DNA from 2 places in the Streptomyces longisporus genome. Region 1 is predicted to be linked to the other one. Evidence: riboswitches for the same ligand, from Rfam matches in the RefSeq annotation. Region 1 holds a riboswitch; the other holds the start of a gene.

Region 1 (7,773 bases):
GAGAGACCCCGTGGGAGTGCTCACGGGACGCTTGGGGTACGGCAGTTCAGCGCGATCCCTTCGGGTCGAGCGCGTCCCGCACGCCGTCGCCGAAGAGGTTGAAGGCCAGAACGGTGATGAAGATCGCCACGCCGGGGACGACCATGTACATGGGGTCCGAGTCGTAGTAGTCGATCGCAGTCGAGAGCATCTGCCCCCAGGAGGACGTGGGGGGCTTGACGCCCACGCCCAGGAAGCTGAGTGCCGCCTCGGTGAGGATGTTGGTGGGGATCATCATCGTCGTGTAGACGATGATCGGGGCGACGAGGTTGGGCAGCAGTTCCTTGAACAGGATGTAGAACCGCCCGGCACCCAGCGATCGGGCCGCCTCGACGTACTCGCGCTCACGCAGCGAGAGCGTCTGGCCGCGCACCACGCGTCCGATGTAGGGCCAGCCGAAGAAGCCGATGACCAGGATCATCACGAACACGCGCACGCTGGAGCCGCTCAGACCGAGCATCTCGTTCGGCATGACGGAGACCAGCGCGATGATGAAGAGCAGCTGCGGGAAGGCCAGCAGGCCGTCCATGACGCGGCTGATGATCGAGTCGACCCAGCCGCCGAAGAAGCCGGCCAGGATGCCGAGGATCGTGCCGAGCACCACGGCGACGATCGCGGACAGGAAGCCGACCAGGAGCGAGATCCGGGCGCCGTAGAGGATGCGCGCGAAGATGTCGCGGCCGTTGACCGGCTCGACGCCCAGCCAGTGGTCGCCGCTGATGCCGCCGAGCGACCCCTTGGGGGTGCTGAACAGCGGGTCGATCAGGCTCTCGTGGTAGACGTCGGGGTCCTGCCCGTAGAGGCTGGTGATCACCGGTGCGAGCAGCGCCACCACGACGAGTACGAGCACGACGATGCCGCCTGTGAGGGCGAGTTTGTCCCTCTTCAGGCGCTCCCAGGCGATCCGGCCCAGGGAACGCCCCTGTACGGCCTTGTCGCCGGCGGTGGCGACCGCCGCTTCTTCGGCCGCGCTCGGGGCCGCTTCAGCGGTCGGCTCGTGCAATGGTGCCGTCATCTGGCAGGGACCCCTCTCAACCGGCGGTAGCCGGCCCGCACTTTGCCGCGGTGGCGGCGTGATCAGTCCGTCGTACACGGGGGCGAACCCCCCTGGAGCGGGAGTCTTCAACGCTTTGGCGATCTGTTGCCAGACTTGGCGGTGAAAGGATGCGTAAACGTGATGCGGGCTGGAGGGTTCCGTTATCCGGACACCGGGTAACGGGGGCCGGACAGGGATTATTTTGGACATACTCCACGGAAAAGGATCTTCCGGCCCGATCTACGCGCGCAGACCGACTCCCGGCCTGGTACGGACCAGGCCTGCGTCTCAGTATCCGCCATGCACCGGCGGGTACCCGTACCCGGCCGCCGGGGCCTGGGCCGGAGCGGCCGCGTGGGCCTCGCGGTCGTAGAACGGGCGGGCGCTCGCGCGCATCCACAGCGCGACGGGGTCGTACTCGTCCGACATCGCCACCGTCGACACCGGCAGTCCGTCCGGGACGGCGCCGATGGACTGCTGCATCATCGCCCGCACCGAGTCCACCGCGGGCGGACTGGTGTCGTACACGTCAAGGCCGATGGCGAGATACGGCGCCCCGAGCGCCGGCTGCACCCAGGCGCGGCGCAGCGAGCGGACGGCCGGGGTGCGGTGGGCGTTCTGCACGAGCAGGGCGTAGAACTGCGGGATCTCGATCGCGGGTTCCGACATCCGCAGCGGGCCCGCCGCCTGGCGCTCCAGACCGGTGGCGATACGGCGAAGGTCGAGCCAGGGGATGCCCACGCCACCGCCCGGGGCGTGCGGATTGAGCCAGAGGCCGAAGTGGTCGGGATACAGGGTCCGGGCGACGTCCAGCCCGTCGACCACTTCGTACGATCTGTTCCAGCCGCTGGCCGAGAGTTCCTGGGCGGAGGTGACGCACGGGGCGTAGCCGTAGCCGTCGACCTCCATGTTTCCGTACTGGGCGTCCGGGGAGCCCGCCTGGCCGTGCCACAGGAGCATCCAGACCTGGCCGGAGCCGGGGGTCGCGAGTGCGCGGAGGAGTGCCTCGTAGGCGTCGTAGCGCCCTGGCGTCACCTGGCGCAGCATGTTCTCGACCGTCCCGGTCGTGGTGCCGCTGGCGCTCACGTGTGTGCCCCTTCTCATGGTTGCCCCGCGTATGCCATCAGCTTAAGCGCCCAGTAGCTCGGGACTTGTTGGTCGTGGGCGAGTGCGGGTGCGTTGTGGCTGGTCGCTCCCCCACTCTCGGCTTCGCTCGAGCGGGGGGACCCCCATCGCGGCGGAGCCGCATGTCGATACTGCCCCGCCCCCCTCAAAAGGGCGCTCCTAGTACCCCTGCTGATAGAAGGGCCGGACGTTTTCTCTCATCCAGGTCGCCACCGGGTCGTCCGTCACGTCCAGGAGGACCAGGTTGACGGGCCACGGGGTGGGGGTTCTGGTGATGGCCCGGCTCAGGGCCTCCAGGGGGAGGGCTCTGATGTCCCCCTCCCGCTGGGAGAGTTCGACGCCCACGAACATCACCGGGTCCGCCGTCTCGATGGCGGCGAGGCAGCGGCGGGCGGTGACGACCACGCCCGTCCCGGCGAACTCGGCGGAGGCCGCGGCGAGGAAGTCGACCGGGTCGTCCTGCCAGTCCGGCTCGAAGAGCTTGACCCGGCCGCCGGAGGCGGGGCCGTCCAGCGGAGTGCGGCCCACGCGGCAGAGTTCGGCGACGGCGGGCGGCGGGAGCGGGATGCCGACCACGCCGTCCGGGTTCACGGCGAGGCCGACCTGCGGGGGCAGGCCGCGGGCGAACTCGACGGCCGGGGCGATCGTGTACGACATGTGCGAGCCGACCACCTGCCGGAACTGCTCCTCGGAGCTGAAGACCGGCACATAGGCCTGGCCCTCGATCTCCAGCGTGGGCAGGTCGAGGGGGCCGCTGTTCAGGTCGCCGCCGTTCGGCAGCGGCACCCAGACGAAGCTGCGGCCGAGCACCTCCAGGATCCGGCCGCCCGCCGAGGGGATGCCGAGGGAGGCCGACAGCACCTCCTCCAGCTCGTTGCCGGGCCATCCGCCGTGCGGATGGGGGTGCGCCTGCAAGGGAAAGTCCGCGGGAAGATCCGCTGCGAAGTCCATCTGTGTCCGACCGCCTGCTGAGAACCACTGCTGTGGCTGGAAAGGCTAGCGGGTGGGAGGGACAAAGGGGTTGGGCCGTGCGTCACCCCGTGAAACCGATCCTGCGCAGGACGTCCGCGGCGTCCCGGTCCAGGAGCACCGCCGAGCCGACTCCCTCCGGCAGGTCGCCCCGCTCGACCGCGCGGATCAGCCGGGCCGCTGCCGTGCGGTGGCGCAGGAAGGCGTAGCGCGAGACGCCGCGGCCGCGCTCGCGCTGGCCCTGAAGGGCCGTGCCGGGCGTGACGTCGAGCAGCAGCAGATGCAGGGTGCCGCCGCGGCGCCGGGCCTCGCGGGCCAGCCAGCCGCGCACCCAGGCCTGCGTACCGCAGTCGTGCACGACGACCCCTTCGCCGCTGCGCAGGGCGCGGCGCAGCGCGGCGTAGTGGGCGAGGCGGACGAGGGGCCGGTAGAGCGCATAGGGCAGGAAGCGGGGCGCGCGGGCCTCCCAGCGGTCGCGGGCGTCCTGGGAGTCGATGCGGATGCCACGGACCGCGCGCTCCATCAGCGTGGACTTGCCGCTGCCCGGCAGGCCGGTGACCACCACCAGGTCACGGGGGCCGAAGAGCAGCGCGTGCGGGCTGTGCCCCGAGCGGTCGCGCAGGTCGCGGACCACGGGTGCGGGGCAGGCACCGCAGACATCCTTGGCCGGGGCCGCGGGCTGATGGGGCAGCGCTACGGCCGAGGTCGTGGCGTACACCGTGGTCCTGTTCACCGTGATCGTCCTTCCTGGGGGTCAGGAAAGCTTCTCCCCGCTCTTTGTAAAGGGAAGGTAATGCACGGCTTCTCGCAGTTGTGTTCGGTTCCGGCCACAGCCCCGTCACAAAGAGGAGGCGCGAAGAGGAGGTGCCAAGGAGGAGGGGGCGCGTGCAATGATGTGCGCGCAACTGCATACAGGCCGTTTGAATCCGCGCGGGAGAGTCCCGGCAGCAGAGTCTGCCGGGCGCCGAAGGAGCAAGTCCCTCCCTTGAATCTCTCAGGCCCCGTTACCGCGCGGGCGAGGCACATCTGAAAAGCGGGCCACCGGATCCGGTGGCCCCACCCAAGGTGCAAGCCATGACTTCATGGCGAACCTCTCAGGTTCCGATGACAGATGGGGAGGAACGACCTCGCCCGTCATGCACTCTGCCTGGGAGACGACCGTCCGATGAGCAGCACCGAACCCCGTCACACCGCGCTCGATGCCCTGCATCGCTCGCTCGGCGCGACGATGACCGACTTCGCCGGCTGGGACATGCCCCTGCGCTACGGCTCCGAGCGCGACGAGCACCTCGCCGTGCGGACGAAGGCCGGGCTCTTCGATCTCTCCCACATGGGCGAGATCACCGTCACCGGCCCGCAGGCCGCACAGCTCCTGAACTTCGCCCTGGTCGGCAACATCGCCTCCGTCGGTGTCGGCCGGGCCCGCTACACGATGATCTGCCGGGCCGACGGCGGCATCCTCGACGACCTGATCGTCTACCGGCTCGGCGAGACCGAATACCTGGTCGTCGCCAACGCCTCCAACGCCCAGGTGGTGCTGGACGCGCTGGTGGAGCGTTCGGCCGGCTTCGACGCCGAGGTGCGCGACGACCGGGACGACTACGCGCTGATCGCCGTGCAGGGCCCCGAGTCCCCCGGCATCCTCGGGTCTCTCACCGACGCCGACCTCGACGGCCTGAAGTACTACGCCGGCCTGCCCGGCACCGTCGCCGGCGTCCCCGCCCTCATCGCGCGCACCGGCTACACCGGCGAGGACGGCTTCGAGCTGTTCGTCGCCCCCGCTGACGCCGAGAAGCTGTGGCAGGCGCTGACCGACGCCGGAGCGCCCGTCGGGCTGGCGCCCTGCGGGCTGTCCTGCCGGGACACCCTGCGTCTGGAGGCGGGCATGCCGCTGTACGGGCATGAACTGTCCACCTCGCTCACGCCGTTCGACGCCGGGCTCGGCCGGGTGGTGAAGTTCGAGAAGGAGGGCGACTTCGTGGGGCGCGAGGCGCTCCAGGAGGCGGCCGCCAGGGCTGCGGAGAACCCGCCGCGCGTCCTCGTCGGCCTGGTCGCCGAGGGCCGTCGGGTCCCGCGCGCCGGGTACCCGGTCGTCGCGGGCGGCGAGGTGATCGGCGAGGTCACCTCCGGGGCCCCCTCGCCCACGCTGGGCAAGCCGATCGCGATGGCGTACGTCGACGCGGCGCATGCGGCGCCGGGCACCGAGGGTGTCGGCGTGGACATCCGGGGCAGTCACGAGCCGTACGAGGTCGTGGCGCTGCCCTTCTACAAGCGGCAGAAGTAGACACTGACCGAGACTGGGCGAGGCGGGCTGGTCCCCGGACGTGACCCCGCGCACATTTTCGCTGCTCACATGCGTTTTCCGGACTCCCTCATTCATCAGCACTCCACCGCGTACAGGAGAATTCAGGCCATGAGCAACCCCCAGCAGCTGCGTTACAGCAAGGAGCACGAGTGGCTGTCGGCCGCCGAGGACGGCGTCTCGACGGTCGGCATCACGGAGTTCGCGGCCAACGCGCTCGGCGATGTCGTCTACGCCCAGCTTCCCGAGGTGGGCTCCGCCGTGACCGCGGGCGAGACCTGCGGCGAGCTGGAGTCGACCAAGTCGGTCAGCGACCTGTACTCCCCCGTCACCGGTGAGGTCACCGAGATCAACGAGGACGTGGTGAACGACCCGTCCCTGGTCAACTCGGCCCCCTTCGAGGGCGGTTGGCTCTTCAAGGTCCGCGTCACCGAGGAGCCGGCCGACCTGCTCTCCGCCGACGAGTACACCGCCCAGAACGCCGGCTGAGGAGCCGTAGACGCATGTCCGTACTGAACACGCCCCTGCATGAGCTCGACCCGGAGATCGCCGCCGCGGTCGACGCCGAGCTGCACCGCCAGCAGTCCACCCTCGAGATGATCGCCTCGGAGAACTTCGCGCCGCTGGCGGTGATGGAGGCCCAGGGCTCGGTCCTGACCAACAAGTACGCCGAGGGCTACCCGGGCCGGCGCTACTACGGCGGCTGCGAGCACGTGGACGTCGCCGAGCAGATCGCCATCGACCGGCTCAAGGAGCTGTTCGGCGCCGAGTACGCCAACGTGCAGCCGCACTCGGGTGCCTCCGCCAACCAGGCCGCGCTGTTCGCGCTGGCCCAGCCCGGCGACACCATCCTGGGCCTGGACCTGGCGCACGGCGGCCATCTCACCCACGGGATGCGGCTGAACTTCTCCGGCAAGCAGTTCAACGTGGTCGCCTACCACGTGGACGACTCCGGCCTGGTCGACATGGCCGAGCTGGAGCGGCTGGCCAAGGAGCACCGTCCCAAGGTGATCATCGCGGGCTGGTCGGCCTACCCCAGGCAGCTGGACTTCGCCGAGTTCCGGCGGATCGCGGACGAGGTCGGCGCCTACCTGTGGGTGGACATGGCGCACTTCGCCGGCCTGGTGGCCGCCGGGCTGCACCCCAACCCGGTCGAGCACGCGGACGTGGTCACCTCCACCACCCACAAGACGCTGGGCGGCCCGCGCGGCGGGATCATCCTTGCGAGGAAGGACTTCGCGAAGAAGCTCAACTCGTCCGTCTTCCCCGGCTTCCAGGGCGGTCCGCTGGAGCATGTGATCGCGGCGAAGGCGGTCTCCTTCAAGGTCGCCGCGAGCGAGGAGTTCAAGGAGCGCCAGCGGCGTACGGTGGAGGGTGCGCGCATCCTGGCCGAGCGGCTGACCGCGGGCGACGCCCGCGAGGCCGGGGTGAACGTGCTGTCCGGCGGCACCGACGTGCACCTGATCCTGGTCGACCTGCGCCACTCCGAGCTGGACGGGCAGCAGGCCGAGGACCGTCTGCACGAGGTCGGCATCACGGTCAACCGCAACGCCGTCCCCAACGACCCGCGCCCGCCCATGGTCACCTCGGGTCTGCGGATCGGCACCCCGGCCCTGGCCACCCGCGGCTTCACCGCCGAGGACTTCGCCGAGGTCGCGGACGTCATCGCCGAGGCGCTCAAGCCGTCCTACGACGTCGAGGCGCTCAAGGCCCGGGTCAAGGCGCTCGCCGACAAGCACCCGCTGTACCCCGGCCTGAACAAGTAGTTCCCCGGTGGGGGCACCCGACGACGTGTGCCCCCGCCCTTTTCGGAGGAGTTCCCGTGGCCATCTCGGTCTTCGACCTGTTCTCGATCGGCATAGGCCCGTCGAGCTCCCACACGGTGGGACCGATGCGCGCGGCCCGCATGTTCGCCCGCCGCCTGCGCAACGAGGAGCTGCTGGGCTCCGTCGCGTCCGTACGATCCGAGCTGTACGGCTCCCTGGGCGCGACCGGCCACGGCCACGGCACCCCGAAGGCGGTGCTGCTCGGCCTGGAGGGCGCCTCGCCGCGGACGGTGGACGTGGAGACGGCGGACGAGCGGGTGGCGGAGATCACGTCGTCCGGCCGGATCCGGCTCCTCGGCGAGCACGAGATCCCGTTCTCCTTCGACGACGACCTGAAACTCCACCGCCGCAAGGCCCTCCCGTACCACGCGAACGGCATGACCCTGTGGGCGTACGACGCCTCGGGTACGGAGCTGCTGTCGAAGACGTACTACTCGGTGGGCGGCGGCTTCGTCGTCGACGAGGACGCCGTCGGC
Region 2 (7,773 bases), on a different contig from region 1:
GTCAGCCGACCGTCCCCGGCCACGACACGCAGCACCCCCACGACCCGGTCCCGGCCCGCATGCCCCACGTCCACCAGGGCCCGTTCCCGGCCCTATCGTGACCGCATGCAGAGCTACACCATCGGCCAGGCCGCACGACTGCTCGGCGTGAGTCCGGACACCGCACGCCGCTGGGCCGACGCCGGCCGGGTGGCGACCCACCGCGACGAGGGTGGCCGACGCCTCATCGACGGCCGGGACCTGGCCGCCTTCTCCGTGGAACTCGCCAAGGCGGGCGGCGCCGAGGAGGAGACCTCCTACACCTCGGTCCGCAACGCCTTCCCCGGCATCGTCACCGCGATCAAGCTCGGCGACGTGGCGGCCCAGGTCGAGATCCAGGCCGGCCCGCACCGTCTGGTCTCACTGCTGACCCGCGAGGCCGTGGAGGAGCTCGGCCTCGAGGTCGGCATGGAGGCCACCGCGCGCGTGAAGTCGACCAATGTGCACATCGACCGCACCTGATCCTGGAACAACTCCCCTACGGCGAGCCCCGGCGCATGCGAACCCGCACCCGGGCGCCACGGTCCGGGCAACGGCCAAGGCGACGCAAACACGAGCGTACCCGGCATAACACCCCGCTGGGGCTACGGTGGGCCCGGGCACAAAGCCCCCAATCCCCCACCCCCTGCGAGGCGTTCCCCATGAGCCCCATGAGCCTGAGCATCCGCAACCAGCTCCCCGGCACGGTCACCGCCCTCACCCCCGGCGAGGTCATGGCCACCGTCAAGGTCCGCCTCACCGGCGGCCAGGAGATCACCGCCGCGATCACCCTCGAGTCCGCCGAGGAACTCGGCCTCGCCGCGGGCACCGCCGTACGCGCTCTGGTGAAGTCGACCGAGGTCTCCCTGGCCACCGCCCCGGTCGAGGGCCTGTCCATCCGCAACCAGCTGCCGGGCACGGTCACCGCGGTGGCCACCGGCGGTGCGATGGCATCCGTGAAGGTCGCCGTCGACGGCGGCGAACTGACCTCCGCGATCACCAAGGACGCCGTCACGGACCTCGCCCTGACCACCGGCACACCCGTCGTGGCCCTGATCAAGTCGACGGAGATCTCACTGGCGACGGCGTAACGGGAAAGGGCCCCGCCGAAGCGGGGCCCCCTCACGACCACTACGTCAGTCGTCGTACGCATCCAGCGGCGGGCACGAGCACACCAGGTTCCGGTCGCCGAAGGCCTGGTCGATCCGGCGCACCGGCGGCCAGTACTTGTCGGCGGCCGACACCCCGGCAGGGAAGACGGCCTCCTCACGCGAGTACGCGTGCTCCCACTCCCCACCGAGCGCGGCGGCGGTGTGCGGCGCACCCCGGAGCGGGTTGTCCTCGGCCGGCCACTCGCCCGCCCCGACCTTCTCGATCTCCGCACGGATGGCGATCATCGCCTCGCAGAACCGGTCCAGCTCGATCAGGTCCTCGGACTCGGTCGGCTCGATCATCAGCGTGCCGGCCACCGGGAACGACATCGTCGGCGCGTGGAAGCCGTAGTCGATGAGCCGCTTGGCGACGTCGTCGACGCTCACGCCGGTCGCCTTGGTCAGCGGCCGCAGATCGATGATGCACTCGTGCGCGACCAGCCCGCCCGGGCCGGTGTAGAGCACGGGGTAGTGCGGCTCCAGCCGCTTGGCGATGTAGTTGGCGCTCAGCACGGCCACCTGCGTGGCCCGCTTCAGCCCCTCGCCGCCCATGAGCCGGACGTACGCCCACGAGATCGGCAGGATGCCCGCGGAACCCCAGGGGGCCGCGGAGATCGGCCCGACACCCGTCGCCGGACCTGCGGCCGGCTGCATCGGGTGGTTCGGCAGATACGGCGCCAGGTGCGCCCGCACACCGACCGGCCCGACGCCCGGCCCGCCGCCGCCGTGCGGGATGCAGAAGGTCTTGTGCAGGTTGAGGTGCGAGACGTCACCGCCGAAGTGCCCCGGCTTGGCAAGCCCCACAAGGGCGTTGAGGTTGGCACCGTCGACGTACACCTGCCCGCCGGCCTCGTGCACCTGCGCGCAGATGTCGGCGACGTGCTCCTCGAAGACACCGTGCGTGGAGGGGTACGTGATCATCAGGACCGCCAGCTCGTCGCGGTACTGCTCGATCTTCGCCCGCAGGTCCTCGACGTCGATCTCGCCGTCCTCGGCGGTCTTCACGACGACGACCTTCATCCCGGCCATCACGGCGCTGGCGGCGTTCGTACCGTGCGCGGACGACGGAATCAGACACACGGTCCGCTGCTCGTCCCCGTTGGCCCGGTGATAGCCGCGTACCGCGAGCAGTCCGGCCAGCTCGCCCTGCGATCCGGCGTTGGGCTGCAGGGACACCTTGTCGTACCCGGTGACCTCGGCGAGCCGCTCCTCCAGCTCACGGATGAGCGTGAGATAGCCCTGCGCCTGCTCGGCCGGCGCGAAGGGGTGCAGCTGCCCGAACTCGGGCCAGGTGACCGGCTCCATCTCGGTGGTCGCGTTGAGCTTCATGGTGCAGGAGCCCAGCGGGATCATGCCCCGGTCGAGCGCGTAGTCACGGTCGGCAAGCCTGCGCAGGTAGCGCAGCATCGCGGTCTCGGAGCGGTGCTCCTGGAAGACCGGGTGGGTGAGGTAGTCGTCGGTGCGCAGCAGTCCTGCGGGCAGACGGTCCTCGGTCGCCGCGTCCAGCGCCTCGATGTCGCCCTCGAGCCCGAAAGCGGCCCACACGGCGCCGAGTTGGGCCCGCGCGGTGGTCTCGTCACAGGCGATCGACAGGTGGTCGGCGTCGACCAGGTGAAGGTTGACTCCGTTCTCCCGCGCGGCGGCCACCACCTCGGTGGCGCGGCCCGGCACCCGCACGGTGAGCGTGTCGAAGTAGGAGCCGTGCACGACCTCGACACCACCGGCCTGAAGCCCCGCGGCAAGGATCGTGGCGTACCGGTGGGTGCGCCGCGCGATCGCCTTGAGCCCCTCCGGCCCGTGGTAGACGGCGTACATCCCCGCCATGACGGCGAGCAGCACCTGGGCCGTGCAGATGTTGCTGGTGGCCTTCTCCCGCCGGATGTGCTGCTCACGCGTCTGCAGCGCGAGCCGGTAGGCCTTGTGCCCGTCCGCATCCACGGAGACGCCCACCAGCCGTCCGGGCAGGCTGCGCGCGAACTTCTCGTGCACCGCCATGTAGCCCGCGTGCGGCCCGCCGAAGCCCATCGGGACACCGAAGCGCTGCGTGGTACCGACCGCGATGTCCGCGCCGAGCTCCCCGGGCGACTTCAGCAGCGTCAGCGCCAGCAGATCGGCGGCGACGGTGACGAGCGCACCGAGTTCGTGCGCCTGGTCGATGACCGGCTTGAGATCGCGTACGGCACCGGAGGCGCCGGGGTACTGGACGAGCACGCCATTGATCTCACGCCCGGCGACCTCGGCGGGAATGCCGTCGCTGAGGTCGGCGACCACGATCTCCACACCGGTCGGCTCGGCACGCGTCTCGATCACGGCAATGGTCTGCGGCAGCACGTCCGCGTCGATCAGGAACAGGCCCTTCTTGTTCCTCCCCATGCGCCGGGACAGCGCCATCGCCTCGGCGGCGGCCGTCCCCTCGTCGAGCAGCGAGGCACCGGAGGTGGGCAGCCCGGTCAGGTCGGCGACCATGGTCTGGAAATTGAGCAGGGCCTCGAGCCGCCCCTGGGAGATCTCGGGCTGGTAGGGCGTGTAGGCCGTGTACCAGGCGGGATTCTCCATCACATTGCGCAGGATGACGGGAGGGGTGAAGGTCCCGTAGTACCCGAGCCCGATCATGGAGTCGAGCACCTGGTTCCGGTCGGCGAGCGACCGCAGCTCGGCCAGCACCTCCGCCTCGGTACGCGCACCCGGCAGCTCCAGGGCATCCGAGTTCTTGATCACATCGGGCACCGCGGCGGCGGTCAGCTCGTCCAGCGAGCCGTATCCGACGTGCGCGAGCATCTTGGCCCGCGCCTCATGATCAGGCCCTATATGGCGCTGCTCGAACGGGATTCCCTGTTCGAGCTCGGAGAGCGGAATGCGATGGGCGGTCATTGCGGAGGCCTCCTGGTCTGACACGACCTTCGAGGGGCACCACGGCACGGGTACCCGGACGGCCTCCCCCTCTGTCATCTCAACCTGAGAGCTTCACCGGAACCCCCGAGGGCGCCCGGCTTTCACCGTCGGTGAGAGCGGAAGCCATCGACACCCGCCCTGCTTTCCAGAGTGACCTCGTCCGCGCGGTACGTGGGCCTGAGAGATTCCGGGGAGGATTTGCTCCTTCGGCGCCTCCGATGATGTCTGGAGGACTCTCCCGCACGGGGTCAGCAGCCGCTGTCAGCCTACCAGCGAGCACACCATCCGATCCTTCGAGTGGCCGTCATCACCAATCTGCTCTTTTGTAGTGCTTACGGATGAGTTGCGACCAAGTGGAGGGCCCGTGCAGACCGACATCGATCCGCGCAACCTGATCGGCCGCAAGGCGTTCGACCGCAACGGCACCAAGCTCGGCACGATCGACGAGGTCTACCTCGACGACGCGACCGGCGTGCCGGAGTGGGCGGCCATACGCACCGGTCTGTTCTCCCGGGACGCCTTCGTCCCCCTGGAGCCCAGCGAACTGATCGAGGGCACCCTCCACGTCCCCTTCGACCGGTCCCTCATCAAGGACGCCCCCGACTTCGGCGTCGGCCGCCACCTCTCCCCCGAACAGGAGCTCCAGCTCTACCACCACTACGGCCTGGACATCCCCGCCCCTTCCCCCTTCCCGGACCACGACTTCGGCAAGCTCGCCGGCACGGAGGACGCGGACGCCTAGCCCACCCCTCCCGGCCCCCGCGCGGATCAGCACCCTCCCCGGTCAGGCGCCGACCCCGTGCACGGAGGCCCCGGGTCTCTGCGCCACCAACGGCAACGGGTCCGCCGGCTCCAGGTCCGGGTCATCCGTGCGAAACGTCCGCACGCGCCCCGGCTCCGAATCCGGCGTCTCGAACCGCACGGTCACCCGCCCGAGCCCGCTTCCCTGCACCCACCCGTGCCCGAACTCGACATGTCGCACATCGTGCCCGGCGGGCCACCGCCGCTCCACAGTCGCCTTCTGCTCCTCGGCGGGCTCCTCGTCCGCCTCGTCCGCCAAATGTTCCGCGCCGTCCCCCGCGGCCTGCGCGAACAGATCCTCCTGCGTGTAGTCGGCCAGCCCGCTCACCCCGACCCCCAGCAATCGCACACCCCCCGTCGTGTCCACCGAATCCAGCAGCCGGGCGGCGGCCTCGCGCACCACCCCCGGATCGTCCGTGGGCCCGCGCAACGTCTCGGAACGCGTCAGCGTCGAGAAGTCGTAGCGCCGTACCTTCAGCACGATGGTCCGCCCCGAAAGACCCGCACCTCGCAGCCGCCGAACACACCGGTCGGCCAGCCGCTGCACCTCCAGCCCCACCCTCACCCGGTCGTGGATGTCCACGTCGTACGTGTCCTCGACCGATACCGACTTGGCCTCCCGCTCGGCCACCACGGGCCGGTCGTCGTGCGCCAGCGCCATGGCGTACAACGCATGCCCATGGGCCTTGCCCAGCAGCCGGACGAGCTCGTCCTCACCGGCCTCGGCGATCTCGTCGACCGTGGTGATGCCGGCCCGCCGCAGATGGTCCCCCGTGGCCGGCCCCACGCCTGGCAGCATCCGCACCGACATCGGTCCGAGCTTGGCCCGCTCGGTCCCGGGCTCGACCAGCACCAGCCCGTTCGGCTTGGCCTCCTCGGAGGCGATCTTCGCGAGCATCTTGCAGGCGGCAAGGCCCACTGACCCGGTGAGCCCCGTGTCCGCCCGTATGTCAGCGCGCAGCTTCTCCCCCACCAGCCGCGCCGACGCCGCGTCCCAGGCCGCCTCCCCGGCCTCCAGGTCCACGAAGGCCTCATCCAGGCTCAGAGGCTCCACCAGCGGCGACAGCGAGTGCAGCAGCCCCATGACCTGCTCGCTGATCGACCGGTAGAACCCGAAGCGCGGCACCAGATACGCGGCGTTCGGTGCCAGCCGCCGCGCCTGTGCCATCGGCATCGCCGACCGCACCCCGAAGACCCGCGCCTCGTACGAAGCGGTGGCGACCACCCCGCGCGGCCCGAGCCCACCCACGATCACGGCCTTCCCGCGCAGACTCGGCTTGGATGCCTGCTCCGCCGAGGCGTAGAAGGCATCCATGTCGAGATGCAGGATCGTGGGCGCGTTTCTCACATCTCCGATGCTGCCCTACGCCACTGACAATGCCGCCCTACGACCGCCGAAGGGCTCGGCAGAAGCCGCAGAGAACGCGGTCAGACCGCCCGGTTCCGCCGTCGTGCCAGCTCGTCCGCCGGGTTGTGCCCGACCAGGGTCTCACCGGTGTCGATCCGCTCGCCGTGCAGCTGCGAGAGCGCACTGTCGACGTCCCGCCACACCACACCGACGGCGATGCCGAAGATGCCCTGGCCGCCCTGGAGCAGCGCATGGACCTCGTCGGGCGAGGTGCACTCGTAGACCGTGGCGCCGTCGCTCATCAGCGTCATGCGCTCCAGGTCCCGGAAGCCCCGCTCCCGCAGGTGCACCACCGCGGTACGGATGTTCTGCAGCGACACCCCGGTGTCCAGGAACCGCTTGACGATCTTCAGGACGACGACGTCCCGGAAGCTGTACAGCCGCTGCGTGCCCGAGCCGTAGGCGGGCCGCACGCTCGGCTCGACGAGCCCGGTACGGGCCCAGTAGTCCAGTTGCCGGTAGGTGATGCCGGCGGCCGCGCAGGCCGTCGGACCGCGATAGCCGATCTGCTCGGACGCCATGGACGCCGCCCCTCCGCTGCTCGGCACGGCCGCCGGTCGCTGCGGAGCGTGATCGGCCGCGCTGCCGGTATGGGGGTCCCCCCACCTCGAACGAAGTTGAGAGCTTGGGGGAGGGTACGGACCGCTCTCCCCGAGACTGCGTCCGGGGCCACCCCCAGCCGTACCGTCGCCGCTGCTTCTCACGCCGACCTCCGTCCTTGACCTGCCATCTCGACGGTAGGCAGTCACCAGGGGTGCGTCAACGATCGCCACACTCGGCACGCCGAGTGATAATCACCCTAAGAGTGGTTTCCCGCACCCCACCGCGGGGAAAGGCTAGCCGAATGCGCTCGGAGGGGGCCGCAGGACGCTCTCACTCGCCGTTGGCACTTGCCGGCGTTCGAGACTCACTGGCTGCTTGTCCCGAAGTCCTCCGGCGAGATCTGGTCGAGGAACTCGCGGAACTTCTCCACCTCGTCCTCCTGCTCATCCGGAATCGCGATGCCTGCGTCGTCGAGCACACCGTCGCTGCCGTAGATCGGCGTTCCGGTGCGCAGGGCCAGCGCTATGGCGTCGGACGGACGGGCACTGACTTCGACCCCGCTGGCGAAGACCAGCTCCGCGTAGAAGACGCCCTCCCGCAGATCCGTGATGCGCACTTCGGTCAGCTCCTGACCGACGGCCTCCAGCACGTCCTTGAACAGGTCGTGGGTCAGCGGTCGTGCGGGGGCCATGCCCTGCTGGGCGAAGGCAATGGCGGTCGCCTCCCCCGGCCCGATCCAGATGGGGAGGTAACGGTCGCCTCCCACTTCACGCAGGAGCACGATCGGTTGGTTGGAGGGCATTTCGACCCGGACACCTACGACATCGAGCTCGTTCACACAGCAACCCTAGGACCTGCCCGGGACGTTTGGGTAGTCGAGCCGAGAACGGGAGGCCGATCCGGCCTCCGCGAACGCGCCGGACTCAGGGCAGTCGCACACCGAGCGCGATCTGCACAAGG

What was found. A riboswitch is a leader RNA that binds a small molecule or an ion and turns the genes downstream of it on or off. The one in region 1 is predicted to bind glycine.
Region 2: it holds a riboswitch for glycine, as region 1 does, so the genes downstream of both, gcvP (aminomethyl-transferring glycine dehydrogenase) here and gcvT (glycine cleavage system aminomethyltransferase GcvT) in region 1, are expected to answer to the same signal.

Annotation. Positions count from the first base shown of each region.
Region 1 covers NZ_BAAASG010000017.1:297,145-304,917, forward strand. The annotation lists gene ABD355_RS35125 (ABC transporter permease) at 47-1,054, opposite strand; gene ABD355_RS35130 (enhanced serine sensitivity protein SseB C-terminal domain-containing protein) at 1,364-2,161, opposite strand; gene ABD355_RS35135 (enhanced serine sensitivity protein SseB) at 2,360-3,151, opposite strand; gene ABD355_RS35140 (AAA family ATPase) at 3,234-3,902, opposite strand; glycine riboswitch at 4,091-4,189, shown strand; glycine riboswitch at 4,190-4,290, shown strand; gene gcvT (glycine cleavage system aminomethyltransferase GcvT) at 4,335-5,453, shown strand; gene gcvH (glycine cleavage system protein GcvH) at 5,583-5,960, shown strand; gene glyA (serine hydroxymethyltransferase) at 5,975-7,237, shown strand; gene ABD355_RS35160 (L-serine ammonia-lyase) at 7,294-7,773, shown strand, end outside.
Region 2 covers NZ_BAAASG010000022.1:7,304-15,076, reverse strand. The annotation lists gene ABD355_RS36355 (TOBE domain-containing protein) at 106-501, shown strand; gene ABD355_RS36350 (TOBE domain-containing protein) at 690-1,109, shown strand; gene gcvP (aminomethyl-transferring glycine dehydrogenase) at 1,155-4,040, opposite strand; glycine riboswitch at 4,217-4,312, opposite strand; gene ABD355_RS36340 (PRC-barrel domain-containing protein) at 4,426-4,803, shown strand; gene ABD355_RS36335 (DNA polymerase IV) at 4,846-6,210, opposite strand; gene ABD355_RS36330 (MerR family transcriptional regulator) at 6,291-6,974, opposite strand; gene ABD355_RS36325 (bifunctional nuclease family protein) at 7,178-7,651, opposite strand; gene ftsR (transcriptional regulator FtsR) at 7,737-7,773, opposite strand, start outside.